Magnetococcus marinus MC-1: one gene and its partner. The protein of the gene in region 1 interacts with the protein of each later gene in a pairwise test. Links are inferred from orthologs where the notes say so. Each region holds a gene or a part of one and is shown in the gene's direction. Other genes may lie near its edges.

Evidence for each region.
Region 2: the proteins of pheT (region 1) and secD interact in binary tests that used the Escherichia coli proteins (3 or more experiments, as listed by UniProt). The link is inferred for Magnetococcus marinus MC-1 from one-to-one orthologs.

The regions. Positions count from the first base shown.
Region 1 is NC_008576.1:421,774-434,232, forward strand. Bases 275-3,319 are described here. They hold pheT (phenylalanine--tRNA ligase subunit beta), read left to right. Parts: upstream 275-624; coding sequence 625-3,015; downstream 3,016-3,319. Other genes in these bases: pheS (phenylalanine--tRNA ligase subunit alpha), read left to right, coding at 275-532; pckA (phosphoenolpyruvate carboxykinase (ATP)), read right to left, coding at 3,169-3,319. In the rest of the region: more of pheS, read left to right, coding at 1-274; more of pckA, read right to left, coding at 3,320-4,785; MMC1_RS01935 (M23 family metallopeptidase), read right to left, coding at 5,302-6,366; MMC1_RS01940 (YqaA family protein), read right to left, coding at 6,420-6,974; MMC1_RS01945 (protein-L-isoaspartate(D-aspartate) O-methyltransferase), read right to left, coding at 7,007-7,642; 5'/3'-nucleotidase SurE, read right to left, coding at 7,675-8,424; MMC1_RS01955 (DUF4340 domain-containing protein), read right to left, coding at 8,743-9,693; MMC1_RS01960 (Gldg family protein), read right to left, coding at 9,696-12,459.
Region 2 is NC_008576.1:3,988,830-4,001,229, reverse strand. What follows is about bases 4,246-7,231. They hold secD (protein translocase subunit SecD), read left to right. Parts: upstream 4,246-4,942; coding sequence 4,943-6,520; downstream 6,521-7,231. Other genes in these bases: secF (protein translocase subunit SecF), read left to right, coding at 6,533-7,231; yajC (preprotein translocase subunit YajC), read left to right, coding at 4,451-4,852. Outside these bases: MMC1_RS16470 (caspase family protein), read left to right, coding at 1-1,009; MMC1_RS20540 (formylglycine-generating enzyme family protein), read left to right, coding at 1,006-1,896; MMC1_RS16460 (MBL fold metallo-hydrolase), read right to left, coding at 2,112-2,999; MMC1_RS16455 (HDOD domain-containing protein), read right to left, coding at 3,036-3,917; more of secF, read left to right, coding at 7,232-7,468; MMC1_RS16430 (response regulator), read left to right, coding at 7,555-7,929; MMC1_RS16425 (rhodanese-like domain-containing protein), read left to right, coding at 8,183-8,605; MMC1_RS16420 (hypothetical protein), read right to left, coding at 8,709-8,984; MMC1_RS20535 (hybrid sensor histidine kinase/response regulator), read right to left, coding at 9,323-12,055; MMC1_RS16410 (transglycosylase SLT domain-containing protein), read right to left, coding at 12,052-12,400. UniProt on the Escherichia coli protein: Part of the Sec protein translocase complex. Interacts with the SecYEG preprotein conducting channel. SecDF uses the proton motive force (PMF) to complete protein translocation after the ATP-dependent function of SecA.

The DNA.
Region 1 (12,459 bases):
CGTGCTGCGTACCCATACCTCGCCCGTGCAAATCCGCGTCATGGAAAATCGCCAACCCCCCCTGCGCGTGATCGCGCCCGGTAAAGTCTACCGCTGCGACTCCGACGTGACCCACACCCCCATGTTCCACCAAGTGGAAGGCTTTATGGTGGATAAAGGGGTGCACTTTGGGCAACTCAAAGGTTTACTCGAAAGCTTTCTACAAACCTTTTTTGAACAAAAATTGCCTGTGCGTTTTCGCCCCTCCTTTTTCCCCTTTACCGAACCCTCGGCCGAGGTGGATATGGCCTGCCTGTTCTGTAACGGTAAAGGTTGCCGTATCTGCAAAGGTACTGGTTGGCTCGAAGTGCTGGGCTGCGGCATGATCCACCCCGAAGTGATGAAAAATGTGGGTATGGATAGCGAAATCTACGCCGGTTTTGCCTTCGGTATGGGGGTAGAACGCCTGGGTATGCTCAAATATGGCATCAATGACCTGCGCACCTTTTTTGAAAATGATGTGCGCTTTCTCTCTCGACACGCCGTCTATTAAGACAGGGTTGAGGCACTTAGGTCGGGCCGAACGCCCCCATAGCTAAAAAAAGATACGGTCTCCGCACCGTCTGTAGAGCGAGCGTAAATATCATGAAATTTACCGAAAAATGGCTGCGTGAACAAATTAATACCCAGCTTGATAGCGAACAGATCAGCAAAACCCTGACCATGGCCGGCCTAGAAGTGGATGCCATGGAACGGCTGGGTAAAGGGTTGGATAAAGTGCAGGTAGGTTTTCTCGAAGCCGTGCAACCGCACCCCGACGCCGACCGCCTAACCTGCTGTCAGGTGCGGGTGGGGGAAACACGGCTCAACATTGTCTGTGGGGCCACCAACCATAAACAGGGCGATAAAGTAGCCGTGGCCCGTGATGGTGCCGAGCTGCCCAATGGACTAAAAATTAAAAAGGGCCAACTACGGGGCCAACCCTCCGAGGGCATGCTCTGTTCCCTCACCGAACTGGGCATGGCCGAAAGCTCGGAAGGGATTATCATCCTGCCCAGCGATGCCCCCGAAGGGGCCACCATGGCCGACTATTTTCAACGTAACGATATCTGCTTTGAACTGGGCATTACCCCCAACCGGGGCGACTGCCTAGGGGTGCGTGGTATCGCCAGGGATTTGGCCGCCGTAACCGGCGAAAGCCTTATCCCCCTGCAAAGCGCCGTTCAAGTGGCGGCCAACGTGCCCACCGTCGCCGTTGAGATCGCAGACGGTGAAGGCTGTCCCCGCTACGCCGGACGGGTGGTAGAAGGGGTCAAAGTAGGCCCCAGCCCCGACTGGTTACGTAACCGTTTGGAGTCAGTGGGACTACGTAGCATCAACAATATCGTAGATATTACCAACTATGTGATGCTGGAACTCAACCAGCCCATGCACGCCTTTGATCTGGCTCAGCTCGCAGCCCCCATCGTGGTGCGCCGCGCCAACCCAGATGAGCGCCTGACAACCCTGGATTATGTCGAGCGGCAACTCACCGAGCAGATGACCCTGATCTGTGATCAACAACGCCCGCTGGCCGTGGCCGGGGTGATGGGGGGGTTAAACTCCGGTGTGACCGATGCAACCACCAGCATCTTTTTAGAATCCGCCTATTTTAATCCTGTGCGCACCGCCCGCACCGGTCGGCGGTTAAACCTTGTCACCGACTCACGTCACCGCTTTGAACGGGGTACCGACCCCATGGCGATCGAGCTGGCACTGGATCGCGCAACCCAACTGGTGTTGGAGCTGTGCGGCGGGCAAGCCGGGGCCATCACCCTGACCGATGCAGGCACCTGGAGCCGTAATCCACCGGTGGCCTTTCGCCATACCCGCGCCAATGCCCTGACCGGTATGTGCTTGACCCAAGCGGAACAGGCCCGTTATCTCCAGGCTATCGGCTGTGTAGAGGTGGCAAAACCCGCCCAGAGCGCCACTGTAGAAGGTGCCGTTTGGTATCTACCCCCCACCCACCGGCATGATCTGCTGCGAGAAGAAGATTTGGTGGAAGAGGTAGTGCGTCTGTTTGGTTATGACAAGGTGCCCACCGAGCTGCCCAGTGGCGCGGTGGCCACCCACCAAGATAGCCCAGAGCGGCAACTGGCAAAACGGCTGCGCAAGGCCCTAACCGGGCTGGGCTATCTGGAAGCGGTCAACTACGCCTTTGTTGCCCCCGAGGTGCAAGCCCGCTTTGATGCCGATCTGCACCCCATTATGCTGACCAACCCTCTGTCGGAGGAGCAATCGTGCATGCGCACCTCGCTCATTGCTGGATTGGTTGAGGCGGTGCGGCGCAACCTAAGCCGGGGGAATGATGGTTTGCGCCTGTTCGAGATGGGACACATCTTTAAACTGGATGCCCAAGGTCAGGTGCAGGAAGAAGAGCATGTGAGCATGGTGCTGGCCGGTCGCGGCACCCCACGTATCTGGCACACCCCCCAGCGGGTATGGGATTTCTTTGACCTTAAAGGGGATTTTCAAACGGTGGTCAGTCGCCTGCAAGGGGCCGAACCCCGCTATCTACCCGGTGGACCAGCCTTTTTACACCCTGGACGCAAAGCGGAGATCCATCTACGGGGCCGGGTTGCAGGGTGGATGGGGGAGCTGCACCCCTCCCTCAGAGAGGCCATGGGCATAGATCAACCGGTGCTCATGCTGGAACTGCGCAGTGATGCCCTAACTCAGGTTAACAAAAAAGAGGCGGCCAATGTCAGCCGCTACCCGGCGGTGACACGGGATTTTGCCTTTGTGGTGGATCGTGACACCCCCGCAGCGACCATTTTGGAGAGTGCCCGCAGTGTCGCCAAGCAGTTGGTGCGTGAGGTGGAGCTGTTTGATCTCTATACCGGCGAGCATGTGCCCCAGGATAAAAAGAGCATCGCCTTTGGGCTGGTGCTGCAAGCCGATGATCGTACGCTCGATGAGGGTGAGATCAATCAAGTTATGGCCCAGGTTACGGCCAAGTTGGAAAAACAGTTCAATGCCGTGCTGCGGGCCTAAGGGGTGTGCCCTTCTGGCCCCCGGGGTGTTCTGAGATAGAATAGCGCAACCCAAGCATCATGCCTGCCATCGCCACCAAAAAAGGCCCACCATGCTTCCCGAGCATGGTGGGCCTTTTTTTGGAGTTAAGCCCGTGGTGGTTGCCCCAGTGGCTTACACCTTGGGACCAGCACCCTTGATGGCATCGGAGACGCGATCAGCAAAGTTGGCAAAATTTTCATTAAACTGACGGGCCAGATCTTTGGCCTTGGCATCAAAGGCCGCACCATCTTTCCAGGTATCACGAGGGGTCAGACGTACGGTTTCCACCCCATCAATGGCGGTGGGCACGGCCAGCCCAAAGACAGGGTCTTCATGGGTAGCCACATCGTTGAGCTCATTGGCCAAAATGCTGTCAATGATGGCGCGGGTTTCGCGGATGGGCATGCGATGCCCTTCACCATAAGGGCCTGCGGTCCAGCCGGTATTCACCAACCAGCACTTGGCACCGGTCTCGCTCAGCCGTTTACCCAGCATTTCAGCATAGACTGTGGGGTGGTGAACCATGAACGGGCCACCAAAACAGGATGAGAAGGTGGCTTGGGGCTCTTTGACGCCCCGCTCAGTACCGGCCAGCTTGGCGGTATAGCCGGAGATAAAGTGGTACATGGCCTGCTCAGAGGTAAGACGCGAGACCGGGGGGAGTACCCCAAAGGCATCCGCCGTTAGCAGAATCACATGGCTGGGATGACCCCCCATACCGTCAGCCTTAATGTTACCCACCGAGCTTAAAGGATAAGCGGCACGGGTATTTTCGGTCTTGCGGTCGTCATCCAAGTCCAGGGTACGGCTCTCCTCATCCATCACCACATTTTCCAAGACGGTACCAAAGGTTTGGGTACAGTTATGGATAACCGGCTCGGCCACGGCGTTCAAACGAATGGTCTTGGCGTAGCAGCCACCCTCAAAGTTAAACACCCCTTTATCGGACCAGCCATGCTCATCATCGCCAATCATACGGCGTTTGGGATCGGTGGAGAGAGTGGTTTTGCCGGTACCAGAGAGGCCAAAGAAGATGGCCACATCATCTTGTGTGCCGATATTGGCGCTACAGTGCATGGGGAACACGGCCTGCTTAGGCAGCAGATAGTTCATGATGGAGAAGATCGACTTTTTCATCTCTCCCGCATAGGCCGTACCACCAATAATGATCTCGCGCTGGGCAATGTTCATGTAGATAAAGGCTTCGGAACGGGTGCCATCCAGTTCAGGATCGGCCTTAAAATCGGGGCAGGCAATGACGGTAAAATCGGGGGGAACAACCTCATTTTCCATGGTCTCAGGGGTGATAAACAGGTTACGTGCAAACAGATTTTGCCACGCTTTAATGTTAACCACCCGCACCCGGCGCTGAAATTGAGGATCGGCACCAACCCGCACATCTTGTACAAACAGCTCCCGACCTTGTAAAAACGCCATCAAGCGACCGCGCACCTTTTCATAATTTTCTTGGGAAACAGGACGGTTAACCGTGCCCCAATCCACATCCGCCTGACTGGTAGGCTCCTCCACAATAAATTTATCTTTGGCAGAACGACCGGTATAGATGCCTGTCTCCACCACGACCGAACCACCGTGGGCAATCTGCCCTTCACCGCGGGCGATAATCTGCTCATAGAGTTTGGGGGTGGGGAGATCCAGGTTGACGACGCCAGGGTTGCTGATTCCCCGTTCCGCCAACTGTTTGGTGACGGCTGCGACGCGTTCTTTATAGGTCAAAGTGCTGGACATGGGTGGAAACCTTTCTGCGTAGCGATCAAGTATGCGTACTCACCACAGTGTGGCACGAAAAGGGCTTTGGTCATCCAAAATCAGAGTATGGCAGATGACCTCTCATCAACCTAGGAGTCAAGACCCTAAAATCTTGTTCCATGCTCGGTATTACATTCCATCAGTGAAACCGCGCCTGCGGTAACCCCTGGGTATTTGCAGCTCCATCATGGGAGCAAAAAATGGATCCTATCCACGTAGGGCAAGCAGAGTGCCGCAGGGGTAGCGGTATAAACGCTTCACAGCGAGAGTAAAAACCCCTCGCGATCACCACCTGTTTCTTGCGTAACACCACAGCAGCCGTTCTGCAACGGGTAGTGGGCGGTTAACAGGTAGAGCATATTCTAGATTGCTAGGAGTATTTTGCTGTTCTAGGCGACAAAAAGCCAGTGTAGAGTTTTGATGATGGGGATAAATAACAGTAATACCATACAGTAGCATAACGCACTGTAACAACACGATATTATATACCCATCATCATTTAGATAGATAGTTCAACGGATTCAGAGGTTTGATTGGCCTGCGGATCTCAAAGTGGAGCCGTGGTGAACGTACCCGCACCCCCGTATTGCCCACCCGAGCAATCATTTGACCGGGACGAATTTCTTGTCCCCGCTCTACCAAATTGACATCATTGTGGGCATACAAGGTCTTATAATCCCCCCCATGATTGACAATAATGAGATTGCCAAAGCTATCATGACCACCCACATAGGCGACCACGCCGGCTGCGGGTGCCAACACCGGTGTACCCTTTTCGGCGGCAATGTCGATACCTGGGTTAATCTTGGCACCCCGCCTGCCAAAGCTGGCGACCACGGTTCCCTGTACAGGCCAGTTCCACTGTTGCGGGGCGGGTTTGCCTTTCATCCGCTGTAGATTGGCCGCCGCGGTGGCGCTAGAGAGGGTGGCAGGCTGTTGGATAATACCGGGTTTCTCTTCGTCACCCCGTATCTGAACCACAATTTGCCGTGTTGCGGGCTGCGTGGTGAGATCACGGCTTTTGGGTGCAGGGGTGGCTTTATCCGTAGGCGTTGCCGTGCTCCCCACCGCCGCTAAGGGGGTGGCCAGAGCGGGTAGCGGTAGCGGCGCGGTGCGGCCCGTGGGCAGAATAAAGGAGTGCTGCTTAAGAAAACCCCCGCTCTGGGCTACCCCCATGGGATCGGGTTGTGCCACCACCGAGGGCTGGGGTAGATGTACCGTGCGCAGGGGGGTATCCCCCGAGCTGTTGCCTTCATCCATCACATCGGGTTTGCCGTTAGGCACCGGCATGCTGGGGGAGCGCACATAGAGCAGTTGCCCCGCCACCACCTTATCGGGATCATCGACCCCGTTCCAACGGGCCAGATCAAACACATCAACCTGATGGCTCATGGCAATGGACCAAAGGGAGTCACCGGCCTGTACCTGATAGGTCGGGGCGTTAGATGGCTCGACATGGTTGGGGGTCGTGGTTGGTTGCCAACCCAAAGCAGGGCCGCGCGCCACCCGTACCGGGGTATCGGTTGGGGTGGTGGACAGGTTAAGCGTGTCCAGAGGCATGCACCCACCCAGTAGCAGCAGGGTCATTAGGCCTGTCAGCCTGTGTTTTATGGTTAAACGATCCATTTCATCACCACCACAATGGCAACAATCACCACCACCACCGCAACGGTAAGCAGATCCAGATGTCGCTCGACCAGTTTGCGCAGTGGTTCACCACCCCAACGTAACAGGGCAGCCACCAGGAAAAAACGTGCCCCACGTGAGAGCAGGGACATGACCATAAACAGGGCAAAGTTGGCGTGTAGGGCCCCGGCTGTTATGGTAAACAGTTTGTAAGGCAGGGGGCTAAACCCTGCAATGGCCACCACCCATGCACCATGGGCGTCAAATAATCCGGCCAACTGATCATAGGCTTCCATCTTGCCGTAAAAGGTAAGGATAGGCGCACCGATCCAATCCCAGGCGAGGTAGCCAATGAGATACCCCAACGCCCCACCCAATACCGAACCTGCTGTACACACCGCCGCATAGAGCAGGCTGCGCATAGGCTCCGCCAGGGCCATTGCCATGAGCAGTAGGTCAGGGGGAATGGGAAAGAAGGAAGATTCCGCCACCGCTACCAAAAACAGCGCGACCACCGCCTTGGGGTGCATAGCCCAATGCATGGTCCAATCGTAAAGACCCCGCATCAATGCCACTATTCCCACCCCTGTTGGCCCACGAGGGGCACAAAACGACACGCCTCCAGCACGTCACGTTGCCAACTTTCAGGACCGGTGCGCTGAATGCAAATTAACTGCTGGTTGAGTTTACCCCCTTCAGGGATAATCATGCGTCCCCCAATTTCGAGCTGTCTTTTCAGACGCTCTGGGGTGGCGGGGGCACCCGCGGTGACAATAATGCGCTCAAAGGGGCGCGGCTCTGGCCAGCCTAGGGTGCCATCGCCCACCCGGTAGCGTACATTGGTGATGCCCATGCGCTCCAACCGCTCCCGTGCCAGCAGTGCCAGTGAGGGGATACGCTCCACCGTGTAAACCCGCCGACAGAGCGCCGCCAAGACAGCGGTTTGATACCCCGATCCGGTGCCGATCTCCAGCACATGCATGCCATACCCCAACTCCAGGGCCTGACTCATGCGGGCCACGGTATAGGGCTGGGAGAGCGTCTGACCCTCGCCAATGGGCAGGGTGGCATCACCATAAGCGTGGCCCGCGAGGGCTTCATCCACAAAGTCATGACGGGGTAGGGCACCCATCACCTCCAGCACCCGTGGATCATGAATCCCCCGACTTTGCAGGGCGAGCAACATGCGGGTACGGGCACGCTCCCCCATGGGTGGTGGTGGAGCAGCCGGTTGGCTCATCTTTAGCGAAACAGCGACCATGCCTTTAATCTCTCTGTAGCGTGGGGGTGGCGAAACAGACAGTGCAGCGCGGTCACCGAGGTGAACCCGTCGCGTAGCGCCTCTTCATCCGTGGCCAATTGAAACTCTTCCTCTCTGGGGGTGGGAATCGTTGGATCCCAGAAAGCCGGGTTACCCGCCGCCGTGACCGGCGGTGGCGGCCAGTTAAAGCGCAATCCCTGGCGTGTGGGCTTGGGATTTTTTAACTCATATTCCGGCACATTGGGCACATTGACATTTAAAAAGGTGCCAGGGGGCAGGGGATTTTCCAACCACTGCCGGATCACCATGTGGGTGACTTTAATGGCACTCTCAAAATGCCAGGGTGCCGCGCTGCCACACAGGGATACCGCCATGGAGGGAATGCCCGAGAGGGCACCTTCCCAAGCGGCCCCAGCGGTGGCTGAGTAGCTGAGATCCTCAGCCACATTTGCCCCCATGTTAATGCCAGAGACCAGCAAATCCGGGGGGCGCCGCAACACCATACGCAGCCCAGCCATAACACAATCGGTCGGAGTGCCGTTGATCGCAACCTCATATTCGGCGATGCGGGTGAGCTTAATATCCTCGCCACGGGAGATAGCGTGGGCTGTGCCACTCATATCTTTGACCGGGGCGAGCGTCACCACATCGTGCCGCTCTTTAAGCGCATCTTTGAGCGCTTGAAGACCCGGCGAGGCGATGCCATCATCATTGGTAAGCAGTATCAACATGAAACACCCATTTTCAGTAGCCCGTTTGCCACAGACCACTTTGCAAAATTGAAACCACAGCAAGCAATATCGGGTAAGATCTTGGTAAGACACTGAAAAGCATATGTTATGGTGGTGTTTTTTAGCAGTGATCCGCCAGATAAATCCTGGCTATGGGTAGAAACCGCCCTGGCTTCACAGGCAAAGATTGCCCGGCCTCAAGCAGGGGGATGAGAAAACAAACAAGGGTGTTAGAAAAGGCGGTTGGTACGGGGCTCTATGCCAGACATGGATGGGTCTGCCCAGGGGCAGACCCTCCATGCTGGGGTTCAACGCTGTTTAGGGGGCTTTGTTGAGCAAGCTGTCGCGCTTGCCCGCTTCAATCAACGACTCCGCCAGATAGGTGGGGAGTTTAAAATATTCGGGTCGATCAGAGCGTTTCAGGGTATAGCTGTTCGGTTCGCTCTGGTGCCCCAGTTGATAGATCAGTGGGGGTTGCCCCTGGCGGGTAAGGGTGGCCTGCCAGACCGGTTTGTCCAGCCCATATGCGGGTTGATCCGTCACCCCCAGCAGCTCCTCAATGCGCAAGGTCGCCAGCTTCGTGCTCAAGCTCTCTACGGCGGTGCTGTTTACCGTTTCCCCCGCTTGTAAGCCGGTGGCCTGCCAGCTAGGCTTGGCAGCTTTATCCTCTTTATCCACCGGCTGGCGCTGTAGGGTTAGGCCATGGGTTGCGATCTGCATGATCTCCCCCGCCGGTATCTGCAACAGGGTTTTATCCTGCCACGCTTTCGCGGTTTGCGGCACTTGGTGCAGGGCTATGGCCACATTAAAGATGCCCGGCTGCCCCTCAACATGGGCCGCGCTGTTGCGTGCCCCCTGACCACTGCCCAGATAGAGCACCGCCACCACCTGTTGTTGACGTTTGAGGGTGATGCGGCGGTTAAAGTGGGTATCGGCAACCTTAAACCGTTCCAGCGCCGCGTCGCTGGTGGCCATGGGAGTGCCGTGGCTCAGGCTCTTGAGTTGGCTGAGCAGGGCGGTCACGTCGCCCTGCTCAGCCGGGTAGTTGTGGTGGTCGGGCAGCCGCCAAAGGCCATCCTGTTTTTTGAGCAGCAGTTGGCTGTGATCGTCGCCCTCGATGAGCAGTTCATCAAGCTCGCCTTCACCCAAGTTGAGCAGGGGTGTGTTGGGGTTGACCGCTTGTAAGCTGGGGCCACTGCCCAGCAACACCAGCGCCAAGCCCATCTGTGCCGCCAGCAATAGGGCCAGTATACGAATATTGCGTGCCATGATTACACCTCCGCCAGAATCGCTTGGTGACGACGCAGCTGACGCAACCGCACCGCCCGGCGCCACAGCCAGATGCCCAACAGCCCCAGCAGCACCAACCCGTAGTTAAAATATTCAATGACCATGCGGCTGCCATCGCTCATGGGCAGCAGGGTGCGGGCAAACTGCATGCGTCCACGAATTTGCATCAAGGCGGCATCCTGTAAGGCCCAGTCGATGCTGTTTTGCAGCAACTCGATGGGTTTATTGTAGAGGGTACCCGCCCCTTGTGAGGCCAAGGACAAGACCTCGTCCGAGGCAAACCCGTTGGAGGCGATCAGGATTAAACGCGCCTCGGGGGAGGAGTGCTCAAGCACGCCGCCAAATTGGGGTTTGGTTGGCTCTGGATCGGTTTGCTGCGCCTTCTCCTCGGGGGCGTGCGCAGAGGGAGCCTCCTGCTCGTGCAGTAGGGGCGAGGCTTTATCCTTAAAGAAGGAGTCAAAGCGTCCCTCTAGCGCCACCGCCAGCAGTTGAGGCTCTTGGCTGTCGGGTTTGGGAAAACCCTGGTCGGGATAGGCTTGATAGTCGGGCAGAATATTCAAGGCATCCGAGCTCCAGCTCTGTTTGGAGCTATGCAGCAGGGGGATCACCTGACGGGTTTTGTTCGGTTCGGCATCCACCACAATGGGTGAGGCCCAATTGATGGTCAACTGCCCCAAGCCAGCGGTAATGGGGCTTTTAGGATTGAGGCTCGCGCCACGCAGATCGGGAAAATGGGGGTAGGGGAACTGTTGAATCTCCTCCACCGCCATAGGGCCGATATAGCGTGTGACCGGTACTGGTAGAGAGGCCTTTTGGGCATCCAGCACCATCTTCTCTTGTAGGGTAATGCCGTGGCTGGCTAGCCATTCGGTCAATCCGGCGTCATGCTTATTGGCGACGCTCAAAGAGCCCTGTAGATCCACATCAAAGGGGGAGGTGGCCAGCACCACTGTGCCCCCCTGCATGAGAAATTGATCCATGGCAAAGAGCTGTTTTTCATTCAGCTTATCGGGACCCATCACCATTAACAGATCGGTCTGGGCGGGCACTTGGCCGCTTTGCAGGTCGTTGCTGGTGACTTTAAGAGACTCCCCCAACGCTTCTTGCAGCAGGGTGTAGCCCTTACCCGGGGTGGGGGCCCGGCCCATCATGCCCGCTGGGGCTGGGGTGGCGGTGGTAAGGGTGATGTTTTTCAAAAAGCCCGGTGCCATACGCTGTACGGCGGCTTCAATGGTGCGTTTTAGCCCCTCTTTGGTGAGCTCTTCAGGCAGCGGCACGGGGATGCCATCGCTGTCATTACCCGTCAACACCATGTAAAACCAGAAGGGTTGAGGATCTAGCAAGCTGGCAATTTGCGGTTTAAAGCCGTAATCCTGCTTGAGCTGTTTGGCCAGCGCAGGGTCTTGACCCGGATCTTTAAACTGCACCTTAAACTTCTCTTTACCCTGGGCCGTTAGCTCATCCAGGGCACTTTGTAAGGCACCTTGCAGCTTCTCTACCCCAGCGGGCAGCGGTTGGGAGAGATAACCGGTAAAAGTAACCGGGTGGGCAAGACCCTCAAAGGGGTTGCCGCCGGATTGATAGGCGTGCTGCACCTTGCGAATGGATTGGGTGATGGCATATTCAGGATTTTTAAGCATCACCTCAAGCTCACGGCTGGCACCGGATTTAATCTCGATGAGGTCGGTATAGCTGAGCTTTTGAAATTGATCGCCGTAGGCGACCACCAGATCAAAATAGGCGTTCACCACCGAGGCTTGGTGACGGCTGGCCATTTGGAATGGTACCGGACGGATGCCGTAGCGGCTGGCGGCCTCCTCCTCCAGAGCGGGGCTGCGTTGGGGATCAATAAAGGCGACCTCGACCCGGCCCTTGCTGAGCTGGGCATACTCTTTGAGCAGATCGCGAATTTGCGGCACCAACGGGGCCAGCAGGGGGTGGGTTTTGGCACTAAAATAGCCCCGGATCTGCAAGGGTTCTTGCAACTGTTGGAGCTGCTGCTGGGTGGCCTCGGAGAGGGAGTAGAGCTTGCCGGCGGTCATATCTTGGCGCAGCCAGCCGATGGAGCCCAGCCATAGGTTGCCCGCCACAAAGTTTGCCACCAGTAGGGCGGTTAACCAACCCCACTGTTTATGGCGCTGGCTTATGGGGTTGCCTGCCCATTTAAGGCGTTCCAAGGTAAACAGGTTGAGGGTTAAAAACACCCCAACAAGGGAGAGGTAATAATAGAGATCCCGCAGATCCACCACCCCACGGGTGATGGCGTCAAAGCGGGAACCACTGCCTAAGAGCGCCAAAAAGTGGCTGACCTCGTGACCAAACAGGTTGGTTAGGGTCGGGCTGCCAATAAAATAGAAGAGTCCGCACACCGCTGTGGTCAGGATAAGGGCCACGATGGGGTTATCGGTGCGGGCACTCATAAACAGGCCGATGCTAACATAGGCCGCTGCCAAGAACAGGGTGGCGATGTACCCCCCCAGCACTGGGCCCCAATCCAACGGACCCAGCAGGGCCACCGTCAAGGTCAGGGGCAGGGTTAGGGCCAGCCCCACCACCACCAATGCCAGGGCCGCCGCAAATTTACCCGCGATGAGGTGCAGGGGATTGACCGGGCTGGTGAGCAGCGTCTCCAGGGTGCCACTGCGGCGCTCTTCGGACCAGCTGCGCATGGTCAGAGCGGCCACCAAAAAGATCAACAGCAGGGGCATCCACTGAAACATGGGGCGCAGATCGGCAATGTTGCGG
Region 2 (12,400 bases), 3.6 Mb from region 1 along the record:
ACAGTACGAAGCGCTGAAACAGAGCATCAATCTGCTGGTCAAAGAGTACGCCAAAGAAGAACAATTTGTGGTGGCCAAGGATATGCTGGCCCGTGCCCATGTGGATAATGAGGCTGAGGTGCCAATTGTGCTGCCACTGCCCCATGAAATATGGGCAAAACAGGGGGATGTTGACGACCAGCGACTGGTTTTAGATGATTATATTGAGGCGCTGCCCCCCATCAATGGTTGGGAAAAACGGACAGATACCTTTGCTTTGATTATTGGCATCAGTCGCTATGCCCACCTGCCAGGTCGCTATTTTTCGGCTCGGGATGCCGATAATATGGCCAAACTGCTGGTCAGACGGGGCATCTTGCAAGGGGACCCCGATCACTTGCGGTTGCGCACGGACCGCGAGGCGACCACCCTTACCTTGCAGCGGGATGTGGATTGGTTGTTGGAACAGGGGCGTTTAAACCCAAATGCACAGTTGATTTTTTACTATTCTGGGCATGGTGTGCCCTATCAAGCGGTGTCGGGCGGGGCTTTGCAGGATCTGCTCATGGTGCCGGTGGATGTGCGTCAAACGTGGATCGCCCCTGAGCATGCGCTCTCCATGAAGGATCTGCGAGACTCCTTGGACGCCTTACAGAATCGTGATGTAGCGGTGATTGTGGATAGCTGCTTTTCGGGCAAGCCCCCCTGTTTGGCGCGCGATGTCCAGTTGAAACCGCATCACCGTTCGGGTGCTGAGCGTGCGCAAAAACCGTGGCTGTTGGCCGCTTGGGATGATCGGGCCGCGCACTACTATGCGCCGGGTCGGCAGAGTGCGATGACCTACTTTTTGCTTAAGGGTATGTTAGGTGCGGCAGATGGTGCGGCAAACAGCGGCAAAGATGGTTGGGTCGGGCTCTCAGAGGCTTTTCTCTATGTTCGAGATGCCTTGCAGGAGAAGGGTATCGCCATGACCCCTTGGATGACCCAGAGTAGTACCATGCGCTTGACCCAAACCGGAGGTGATCGATGAGCCGTTTAGGGGTGTTGCGCGCGGTGTGTGTGGCGGTAGGGCTTCTGCCTGCACTGGCACACGCTTTTTTAGTCAACCAGTGGGAAACCATTGACACCAGTACCAAACGGGCCCAAGCCGCCCAGGATGTGCAACCGGGGCGCGCTTGGATAGAGCCCTTAACCGGCATGGATATGGTCTGGGTTGAGGGGCGCTGTTTTAAGTTGGGCAGCCCACCTAAAATGGAGGGACGGGATGGTGATGAAGGGCCGGTCCGGGAGGTCTGCCTGAGTGGTTATTGGTTGGCCCGTACGGAGATGACCCAGGGACAATGGCGCCGGGTGATGCGCAATAATCCATCGAAAAACCGTAAAGGTGACGACTATCCGGTGGAGCAGGTTGCATGGGATGATGTGGAGATGTATCTCGGTCGTCTCAATAGTTTTTATACGGGCCGCGTGCGGTTTCGTCTGCCGACGGAAGCGGAGTGGGAGTTTGCCTGCCGCAATGGGGGGCAGCAGGTCCGTTATGCGACCGGTAACAGTGCCGAGCAAGGCTCATGGTTTCAGCGCAATAGCGGTGGTGTGTCGCAAAAAGTTGCCACTCAGCGGGCCAACCGGTTGGGCTTGTTTGATATGAGTGGCAATGTGTGGGAGTGGACACAGGATGCGTATGACAGCCACGCATATAAGCAGATAGAGCCGCAAAATCCCTTGCGGCTTGGAGCGCACCCCTTCCGCGTGATTAGGGGTGGTGCGTTTGACAGCAAGCCTGCTGCTCTGCGCTGTAGCAACCGAGGTTTTGAACACTTTTCCCTGCAAGCAGCCAACATAGGTTTGCGGTTGGCGGCTGAGGTGGAGAAACCGGTTAAACCCAGGCCGATTAATCTACGGGATACGCTCCTGTAGAGGTCGGGGAGTGATAGGGGTGGGGAGTTGGCTGTGGGTGGTTCAGCGCAGCGGTGGTTTTGCCCAGGTTATTTTTGTGGGATAGAGTGGGGTGGTCTTGTTGGTCAAGGCCACCCCCTTTTTATGGGTTGGATGGGCTCGGGTTGCCATGCGTCGTTCACGCCAAAAGGGCTGTTGGCGTGAACGACGCAACCGATCCCGCCTGAGTGGGGGGGTTACACCTCGAAATAGCGCCCCTCTTGGGCCAGCAGATATTCAGGGTCACCGGGCTGGCGGGGATAGCGCTCTAGGGTTTCTTGATAGATTTTTTCCAGGGCATCATCGCTGCGGGTGGGTTCGTGATGGGTAAAGAACAATTTTTTAGCCCGGCAGGCTTTGGCCAGCGCCACGCTGGTGTCGTAGGTGCCATGCCCCCACCCTTTCTTCATCGCATATTCGGCCGCGGTGTAGGAGGTGTCGGCAATTAAAACATCAACTTGGTCAATAAAATCCAGAATCGCTTTATCCTTGGCTTCGATAAAGCGCGAGTACTCATCATGGTAGTGGTGGTCGTCGGCATAGATATTGGTGATGGGTTCATGATCCCCGGTAAAAAAGACCGACTTGCCGTTGCAATTCACCCGATAGCCCAAGTTAAGCACGGGATGGTTCATATAGATGCAACTCACCGTCGCATCACCGACTTGGATCACTTGGTACTCTTTAAGGGTGACATACTCTAAGTTTGCCTTGAGCTCAACTTCACGCACGGGGAAGTAGCAGTATTGATACTGATAGGTGAGTATTTCCCGCAGATCCCGCTGTTCAACAGGGTCGTGGGCACCGTGTAGCACCAGACGGTTAGCGGGGATATATTGAGGGATAAAGAAGGGCAGCCCCTGAATATGGTCCCAATGGGTGTGGGTAATAAAGATATGGGCGGTCAGGGGCATCTGTCCCAGCAGAGTTTGGGCCAGGGGAAAGATACCGGTACCGCCATCAATGATAATTAAGGCGTCATCATCGGTACGGATCTCGATACAGGTGGTGTTGCCACCGTAACGTAAGGTGTTGGGACCCGGTGAGGCGATTGAGCCACGTACCCCCCAAAAACGAATTTTCATGCGCTTTCCCGCTTAATCAATAGGGTGATTACCCATCTAATAGGTTGCCGCATTTTGGACATACTGTAGAGCGGCTTCACGGTGATGCCAGACGTGTTGCATCGCTTCTGCCAACGCTTGATAATCCCCACCCATGCGTGCCTTAACGGGTTCAGGCATGGGGGTAAGGTTGGGTAATGTCGCACTCTCACGGAGACCCATCACCGTGGCCAACTGGTTGGCCACAAACACACAATCACGCATCAAAGTGTGCTCATCTTGTTCTCCATAGAGCAAGCTATTGGGGTTGTGGTGGGCCCCGATACTGTCGGCCAACATTTCAGGCAAATGCCAATGGCGAGCCAGGGCCGCGCCAACCTCGGCGTGATCGGTTTGCAACTGGGCCCGTTCGGCCTCTACCACCGAGATTCCCTCATGGGCGACCATCTTTTGGATGATGCGATAGGGTTCTGGGTAGGCCGACGAAAGGGCAAGCTTGCCAATGTCATGCAAGAGCCCCGCCAAAAAAAATTCTGAGGTTCTAGGTTCCTCGACCCCACTATGCAGGGCAAGACCTCGGCTGAGCATGGCAACGGTGATGGCGTGGCGATGAAAGAGAGCGGTGTCCACACCACCACTGGTTAAGGGTGGTAGCACCCCCCGGTTGGCGGTGTGGATAGCCAGATTTTTGATGGTATTAAAACCGATATAGACCACCGCATGATTGACCGAGGAGATGGTTTCTGAAAGCCCAAAAAAGGGCGCATTTACGGTTTGTAAGAGACGAAAGGTCAAAATGGGATCATGAATAATCACATTGACCAAGGCTTTGGGATCAATATTGGCGTCGGATGTTAACTGCAACACCAGCCGCACACTTTTGGGGAAGGCGGTCAGGCTATCCATGCGGCGCAGCAGTTGATTCGGTAGGTCAGCCATGGGTCTTTTCCCATTTCAATAGGGCTGCTTAGGGTGATGCTCAAAGGCATGCTTTAACGTCTACGCAGCGAGACTGGGACATAAAGGGCAACGCACAAGGCCGCGTGAGGGTAGACCATCGATGGGTCTTTATCACGCCGAAGGGGTCCGCTGTGCAACCACCCTGCTTGTCCAACTAAAGATTGTTTTTTTAATTGTTACACAATCTTTTCGGTTAGGGGTGGATTTTTCTTTAATGCCGAATCACATTTGCCGGAAATAGGTGGGTGACAGACAGGTTTTGGGCAGCACCGGGAAGGGGCATCCCTGCTCGGTGTGGCGAGGCGGGTTAAGTGGTTTTTTTTGGGGGGGGGCGATAGAGGCTAAACATAGGGTTGATGGGGGGGGCGGTACTGGGATGGGCGCTCATGAAGGCCCTGTTGCTCAAAAAATAGGGGTAAGGTGCAGCTAGGCTTTCGCTTTGTGGGGGTTTGCTGGTAAGATCCTCTGTTCCTTTTGTAGCTTCCGCCCAGTTTGTCACGAGTGAGGAAACGATGTTGGATTTTCTGATTGCCCCTGCATTTGCCCAAGGCGCTCCCGTTAAAGGGGGTGGCATGGATACCTTAATCTTCATGGTTTTGCTGTTTGTTATGCTCTACTTTTTGCTGATTCGCCCTCAGCAAAAGCAGGTTAAACAGCATAAAGAGATGCTTAATAACCTTAACCGTGGCGACCGCATTCTCACTTCTGGTGGTCTGGTTGCCAAAATCCACCGCATTGACGACGCCAACGATGAACTGGTGGTGGAGATCGGTGAAGTGGATATTGACGGTAAAAATCGCAAGCCTGTACGTGTGCGTCTGGTACGCGGCAATGTGGCTAAGGTGCTGGATAAAAGCATGCCCGGCACCAGCAACGATGATAAAGAAGAGGAGGCTAAAGAGGCGAAATCCTAACCTCTTTACGCCAAGATCCGCTGAATGTAGAGCCCCTGCATGGCTACTTGCTCTGTTTGGGGCTCTTAAAGTGTTTGAAGGATGGGTGTCATGCGACAGCAGCCGCGCTGGAAACTGTATCTGGTAGTATTGGTGGCACTGGGTTCCATCTACTATGCCCTGCCCAGCCTCTTGGGTGGCAACCTGCCCAGTTGGATGCCCAATAAGGTGATTCATCAAGGGTTGGATCTGCAAGGGGGACTCTATCTACTCTACGATGTCAAAGTCGAAGAGGCCATCAAACAGGCGGGCAACAATATGGTGGATAGTGCCCGGAACCTGTTGCGCAAAGAGCGGCAGCGCTATCGGGGCATTGAGCAGGTTGGGGCAGATCAGGTGGTGATTCGACTCACCCCCAACTCCGATACAGAGCGCATGCTCAGCGTGCTCAAAGATGAGTTGCGCGAGTCCAAGGTGGAACACTTCCAACCCGAAGCACAGATCCGCCTAACCCTTGGTGAGGCCGAGAAGGTCGAGATACGCAAATTTGCCGTGGATCAGGCCATCGAAATTATTCGTAACCGGATTGACGCCTTTGGCGTCTCAGAGCCCAGCATTCAAAAACAGGGGGAGCGGCGCATCATTGTGCAGCTCCCCGGTATTAAAAACCCCGATCGGGCCAAGGGGCTGATCGGTCGCACCGCACGGCTGGACTTTAAACTGGTTAACGAAAAGGGTGATCTTAACCGCGCCCTGGAGGGACAAGTTCCCGCCGATAGCGAGTTGATGTATGAAGAGCGTAGCGCCAACCAAGGGGGCAAAAGCGCCTACCCTCTGCTGGTGTTTAAACGCACCATCCTCTCGGGGCAGCATATCCAAAATGCCCAGACCACCTTTAATGAGTATAACGAACCCATCGTTTCAGTAAAATTTGATGCGGTGGGGGGACGTAAATTCTCGCAGATTACCGGTGAACATATCAAAGAGCGGTTGGCCATTGTGTTGGATGGCAAGGTGCAGTCCGCACCGGTGATTCAGGATAAGATCGCGGGTGGTCGTGCCACCATCTCTGGCTCCTTTACCCGTGAAGAGGCCCACGATCTGGCCATCGTGCTGCGGGCGGGCGCCCTACCGGCCCCGCTGGTGATTTTGGAAGAGCGCACCGTTGGTCCCACCTTGGGGGCCGATTCAGTGGCGCAGGGTCTAAACTCGGTCTTGATCGGCGGTGTGTTGGTGGTGCTGTTCATGGTGCTCTACTACAAGGGCTTTGGCATGCTGGCCAATCTGGCGGTGGTGCTTAACGTGACAATCCTGGTCTCGCTGTTGGCGCTTATGCAGGCCACCTTAACCCTGCCCGGTATTGCCGGTGCGGTGCTGCTGTTGGGTATGGCGGTGGATGCCAATGTGCTGATTTTTGAGCGCATTCGTGAAGAGTTGCGCTTGGGTAAATCACCATTGGCGGCCATTGATCACGGCTATAGTAAGGCCTTCTCCACCATTTTGGACGCAAACATCACGACCCTGATTACGGCGGTGATCCTCTATCAGTTTGGCACCGGTCCTGTGCGTGGGTTTGCGGTGACGCTCTCGGTGGGTCTGTTGGCCTCCATGTTTACGGCGATCTTCGTTACCCGGGTGGTGCTGGCCGAGGTGGTGAAAAACCGTCGTTTGAAAACGCTGAGCATCTAAGGGAGCTCGATCATGCAGGTCTTTTTAAAAGCGACTCACTTTGACTTTATTGGTCGACGTAAACCGGCAATCTATGCCTCGCTGTTTCTTATTGGGGTAAGTCTGGTTTCACTCTTCACCCAAGGTTTGAATTTTGGTATTGATTTCGCCGGGGGTACCTTAATCCAGGTACGCTTTGAAAAGCCCATGGATCTGGCACCGGTTCGGCAGGCTATCGCCCCTCTGGATCTGGGGGATACAGTGGTGCAATCCTTTGGTACCCCAGAAGAGGTGTTGATTCGGGTAGAAAAGCAGGGTGCGGATAATGCCGCCCAGCAGGCCATCGTCAGCGGTGTGCTGGATGCCCTCAAACCCATCGCGGGTGAGCATGGCGTGGAGATGCGCCGGGTGGAGTATGTGGGGCCGCAGGTGGGGGAAGAGCTGACAGAAAAGGGGATGCTGGCGATGCTCTACGCCATGGTCGCCATTCTGATCTACATCTCTTTTCGCTTTGAGCTCCGCTTTGCCCTGGGTGCGGTGTTGGCGTTGGTGCACGATGTGGTGTTGACCATGGGCTTTTTCTCGGTATTGCAGAAAGAGTTTACCTTGGTGGTGGTCGCCGCTTTGTTGACCGTGGTGGGTTACTCCCTCAACGATACCATTGTGGTCTATGACCGCATTCGCGAAGAGATGAAGCGCATGAAGCGCCAACCGCTAGCAACCATCATCAATGAGGCGGTCAACCGCACCCTTTCACGGACGTTGATTACTTCTCTAACCACCGTGTTGGTGTTGATTGCCCTGTTTGTGCTGGGTGGGGCGGTGATCCATGATTTTGCTTTGACCCTGCTGTTTGGTGTGGGTATCGGTACCTACTCCTCCATCTTTGTGGCCAGTCCGCTGGTTTTGCTAATGGACCCTGGCAGCCGACGCAAAGTGGCGGCTGAAACGGCGGAAGAGACCCCATAAACCCAGTTTTGGATGACACTGTGGGGGAAATCGTGCACCATCAACGGTGATGCATTTTGGTTGCAATGAGATAGGGGACCGATGTTATGGCGACGGTATTAATCATTGACGACGATATGGCCGTGCGGGAGTTGCTACGTCAAATTTTGGAAGATGATGGGCACGATGTCACCGAAGCCAGCGATGGGTTGGAGGGGGTGCGTAGCTACCAAGAGCGCCAGACCGATATCATCATTACCGACATGTTGATGCCAGAGAAGGATGGGGTAGAAGTGATTATGGAGCTGCGTGAATTTGCCCCTACCGCGCGTATTATTGCGATTTCTGGAGGGGGGCGAGGTTTGGATGCCCACTTTAACCTGCGTGTCGCTGAGGATTTTGGGGCCATAACCACCTTGGCTAAGCCGTTTACCCGCAACGAAGTACTTGCAGCGGTGCAGAGCCTGTTGGAGATCGTCTAACGCCTTTCAATGGTAAAATCTCTAAAAAAGCCCGCCACACAATTCTGTGGCGGGCTTTTTTATGGCGGTAGAGGTCAGCACGGCGTTGTGTGGTGCTTAGATAAACCCAGACAATAAAATTATTTTTACACTCCAAATATAGTGTACAAAAAAAGAAAATTATAGAACATTCACAAAATAAATTTGTGATTCCACAATATCCAGGCATACTGAAGCTAACCGTAGATTCACATTTTTACTGTAGGAGGCCGCCATGTTGCCTGCATCGCCCCACTCTCCGTCCAATCCTGATCTGCACCATCTGACCGCTGTGGAAGCCTATGCCGTGGTGCAGGATGAGCAGGTCATGTTTATCGACATACGTACCGAGATGGAGCACTACTATGTGGGCCATCCCATTGGGGTCTATAATGTGCCGTGGCAAGATTACCCTGACTTTGCCATTAACCCTGATTTTCTATCGGAGGTGGAGGAGTTGGCTCAGCGGAATCAGCACATTGTGCTGATCTGCCGCAGTGGGCACCGCTCCATTGACGCGGGTAATTTTTTAATTCAACACGGTTTTCAGCGGGTATCCCATGTGACCGAGGGTTTTGAGGGGGATAAAAATGAGAAGCACCAACGGGGCTTAATCAATGGCTGGCGTCAGCGAGGTTTGCCTTGGATGCAGTGTTAAACAGAAACAGAATAGCCAAGCCTAGAGGGGTGCCCCGTGGGTGTTGCCCCTCTGGTGTAAAGCCGGTGGTCGAGGGGTTTAGGGGAATCGCTTGGGCGCTGACCTACGCTTCAGTGGGGGCACTAAAAACAATACATTTGGCCACGTCGGAGGCTTGGATACGGGAGCCCTCCCGCGCGGTTAGCTCAACCCGAATGTGACCATTGTGCTGTGGGTTAACCTGCATATCATCCAGGTTGCTTAGCGCAGCGCTGGCGCAGGTGCAGTGTCCTGCGCGGCAACTTTCAAACTGTTTGAGCAGCGCCACGGCCTGGGCATCGTTATCGGGTTGAATATCTATCGCGAGGGTACGGCCTTGCTGTTGCAAGTCAAATTTCATGATAAAATCCTTCCGAAATAGCACAGCAGTAGAGCGAGTAACCGGCCAGTTAGGTGGGGATCGCCCGGCGAAATTTATTTGGGTAAAAAACCCCGTTTAGACGGTTTTGCTCAGCTGAAATAATGGTGACAAAGCGTCACTCTATTTAGGCATAAGAGGATCGCTTGTGTATAGACAAAATCGGTAAAAATTTTGGTGACCCCGCAAAAAGATCTTTGCATTGGCCCAAGCCAGCGTGAGCGCTGTTGCGGAAGAATCCGACAGGTGTAGCGCCCGTGCCTCAAGTAGAATAAAGGCCAGCATGCCTTGAATCGACCAAAAAAAGGCCAAGCATAGCCTTAGGTTTTATGGTGCATAGCTCGGGCGATGGCCCGTTTTAGCGTCTCTAAGCGGACGGGTTTGGTGATAATTTCTTGCATACCGACCTCATCCCCCTCGATCAGGGTCTCTTTAAGTACATCTGCGGTTAAGCCAATGACCGGAATTGGCGAAGTAACCCCATGGCCACGCTCACGGGCACGGATACGCCGGGTGGTGTCTAACCCATTTAAGCGAGGCATGCGTATATCCATCAGAATCAGGTCAAAGCGGTCCAGTTGAAAGAGATCCAGAGCCTCTAAGCCATCCTTAGCTAACGTAACGCGATGCCCCTCACGCTGCAACAAGCCGCGTGCAACCACCTGGTTAATGGGATCGTCCTCCACCAATAAAATCTCCAGGGAAGACACCACGGCCAATAAATCGTCCATCCCCTGTTCTAACAGCAACGCTTGACTGGGCGGTTGATGGGGGATGGTCATTAGAAATGATGAGCCCTCCCCAACTTGGCTGGTGACGGAGATTTGGCCGTACATGGCTTCTACCAAGCGTTTGGAGATGGCTAACCCCAATCCGGTGCCCCCATGACGACGGCTTATGCTGCCATCGGCTTGGGTAAAAGGGGTAAAGAGTTGCGCCAACTGAGCCTCGGGGATGCCGCTGCCACTGTCTGAAACATTAATGTGTAGCTGTGCAGGTGCTCCCTCTTCCAGATAGGCTTCGATCTGCACATAACCGGTCTCGGTAAATTTGATGGCGTTGCTGACAAGGTTGATCAATATTTGCCGAATGCGGGTTGGGTCACCCATGCTTGAGCTGGGCAAATTCGGGTGACAGTGGCAGCTTAGATCAATCCCCTTTTCATGGGCCAGTAGTTTGTGCAGCTCGATGCCATCTTGGATAAGTTGTTTAGGTCGATAGGGAATAGACTCAAAGCGGAGTTGGTCTGCTTCAATTTTTGAAAAATCCAGAATGTTGTTAAGCAGGTCCAGCAGCACCTCGGAGGAGCGGCAAATCAGATCAAAGCGCTCTTTGAGAGCGGCTTCTAGGGGTTCTTGGCGCAGGTGTTCGAGCATGCCAATAATGCCATTGAGTGGGGTACGGATCTCATGGCTCATGGTGGCTAAAAAGGCGCTCTTGGCGGCATTGGCACTTTCAGCGCGATCTTTGGCTGTTTGCAGTTGGCGTTGCTGTTCCCGCTCACGGGTAATATCACGAAACTGCCAGAGACGTCCAACCATGTCACCATTGTGGTAGAGGGGGCGGCTATGGCGCTCAAAGACCCGGCCATCTCGGAACATGAGCTCATCCAAGCTAAACTGATCGTCTTCGTAAAGGCCATTGACCTTCGCCATAAAACTGTGGGGGTGGCTCAGTTGGGGCAGTACATGTTGCAGCAGGAGTGACTCATCTTGCTGCATGATGATGGATTCAGGAATCTGCCACATCTGTGCAAAGCGCTGATTGCTGTGGGTGACATTACCCTTACGATCCACCACCAAAAAGCCATCTACGCTGGTTTCTAAAATATCATGCAGCAACTCTTGGTGTTCACGTAGCTCCTCTTCGGCGGTGCGGCGCTGCTCAATCTCTTCCAACAGGCGGGCGTTTGCTTGGGTTAAATCCTGGGTTTGAGCCTGCACACGACTGGTCAAATCTTGGGTGTGACGCAAGAGCTCATCCAGCAACAGATCCAGCAGCGTTCCCAGTGTAACCACCTCATTTTGGCGATCACGGCGGTCATTGAGCCGTTGATGATCAATATCTAAGTTAGGGAGCGCTTGGTGCACACGCTGGTAGGCTTCATTGGCTAATTGGGTGATGGGGGCGGTAATCTGTCCGGACATGCGGGATATGCCCACCAAACCTACTGCCAGCAAGGCAGCCCCCACCGCAACAAGGATAAAAATCTGTTGGGTAATAATGGTGCGTTTTATACTAACCGGCTCATGACCAAAAACAGCAAAAGGGTAGATGGCATGACGCCGCCCATGCAGATAAAAGGATTTTGTCTGAAGAGGCCGTTGGTGATGCCAAGCCCACTGGGGAATGCCTTGCTCAAGCAGCTGTTGCCAGTGGGGATCAATCTGGTCAACATCTTTAAACATAGGATGATTGTTATGGTCTAAAGGGGCAAACAGGATAGAACCCACATGGTCTTCGCCACCGGTTTGAAAAAGCTGCAATTGAAGCTGGCTTGGGTTAATGCGGGCGGCGATGGCATAAGGTTCGTCTTCTCGATGGGGTATAATCAGCGGCACCCGTAACAAAATTTCGCCCCGGTAAGGATCATTTTCTAGGGTGGTAATAGGCTGCTCTGCAAGGCCAAACAGCTCGATCCCTTGATGGGGTATGAGGGTAGGATGACGGTGACGATAGACCACCAAATCACCGTGCATAAGCATGATGGATGAAAACCAGGGTTTATTATCCAACTCCTGCTGGAAAAGGGTGTCTAGTCCTGGTTGGGATATGGAAATCATGGCCGGATTTTGGAGATAGACCCGTACCGCTGGTGTGCTACCCAAGAGGGCTAGGTTAAGCCGTTGGCTCTCTAAAAACCGGGTGGTGGATTGTAGGGCCAGTAGCGTACGCTGCTGCAAGGCTTGATCCATGTGAATGCGGATGGCCTCTCCGGTAAGCAGGGCCGAGAAGGTAGTAAACAACCCCACCACCAAGGCCATGAGTAAGGAGGCTACAAAAAACAGTTTCAGGCGGATCGGGCTAAGACGCAAACGTGTTAGCAGATTCAATGCTCACCTCCACCTGGGGTGGAGGTGATAAAAAGATTAAACGCCGATAGGGCAATGCCCACATGTTGTTCCCAAAGATAGTCAAAGAGTGAGCCCGGTACGCGTTGCAGGGTAAAAAACTCGACGAGCTTGTTGCGCAGTTGATGATGTTCCGGGTGGGTGCCCCAGCCTACCTGTTGAATGTTTCCCACCGGGAAAGCCACTTTAATGGCAAGCAAGCGGATTTGGGTTTGACGAAAAACCTCTTGAGCGCTCAGTATGGAAAAGTCGATCTCTTCCCGGCTGAGGGATTCAACCGAATGATCCGTTGAGTCGAATGCAATGATAAGCGGATGCTCTTTAAAT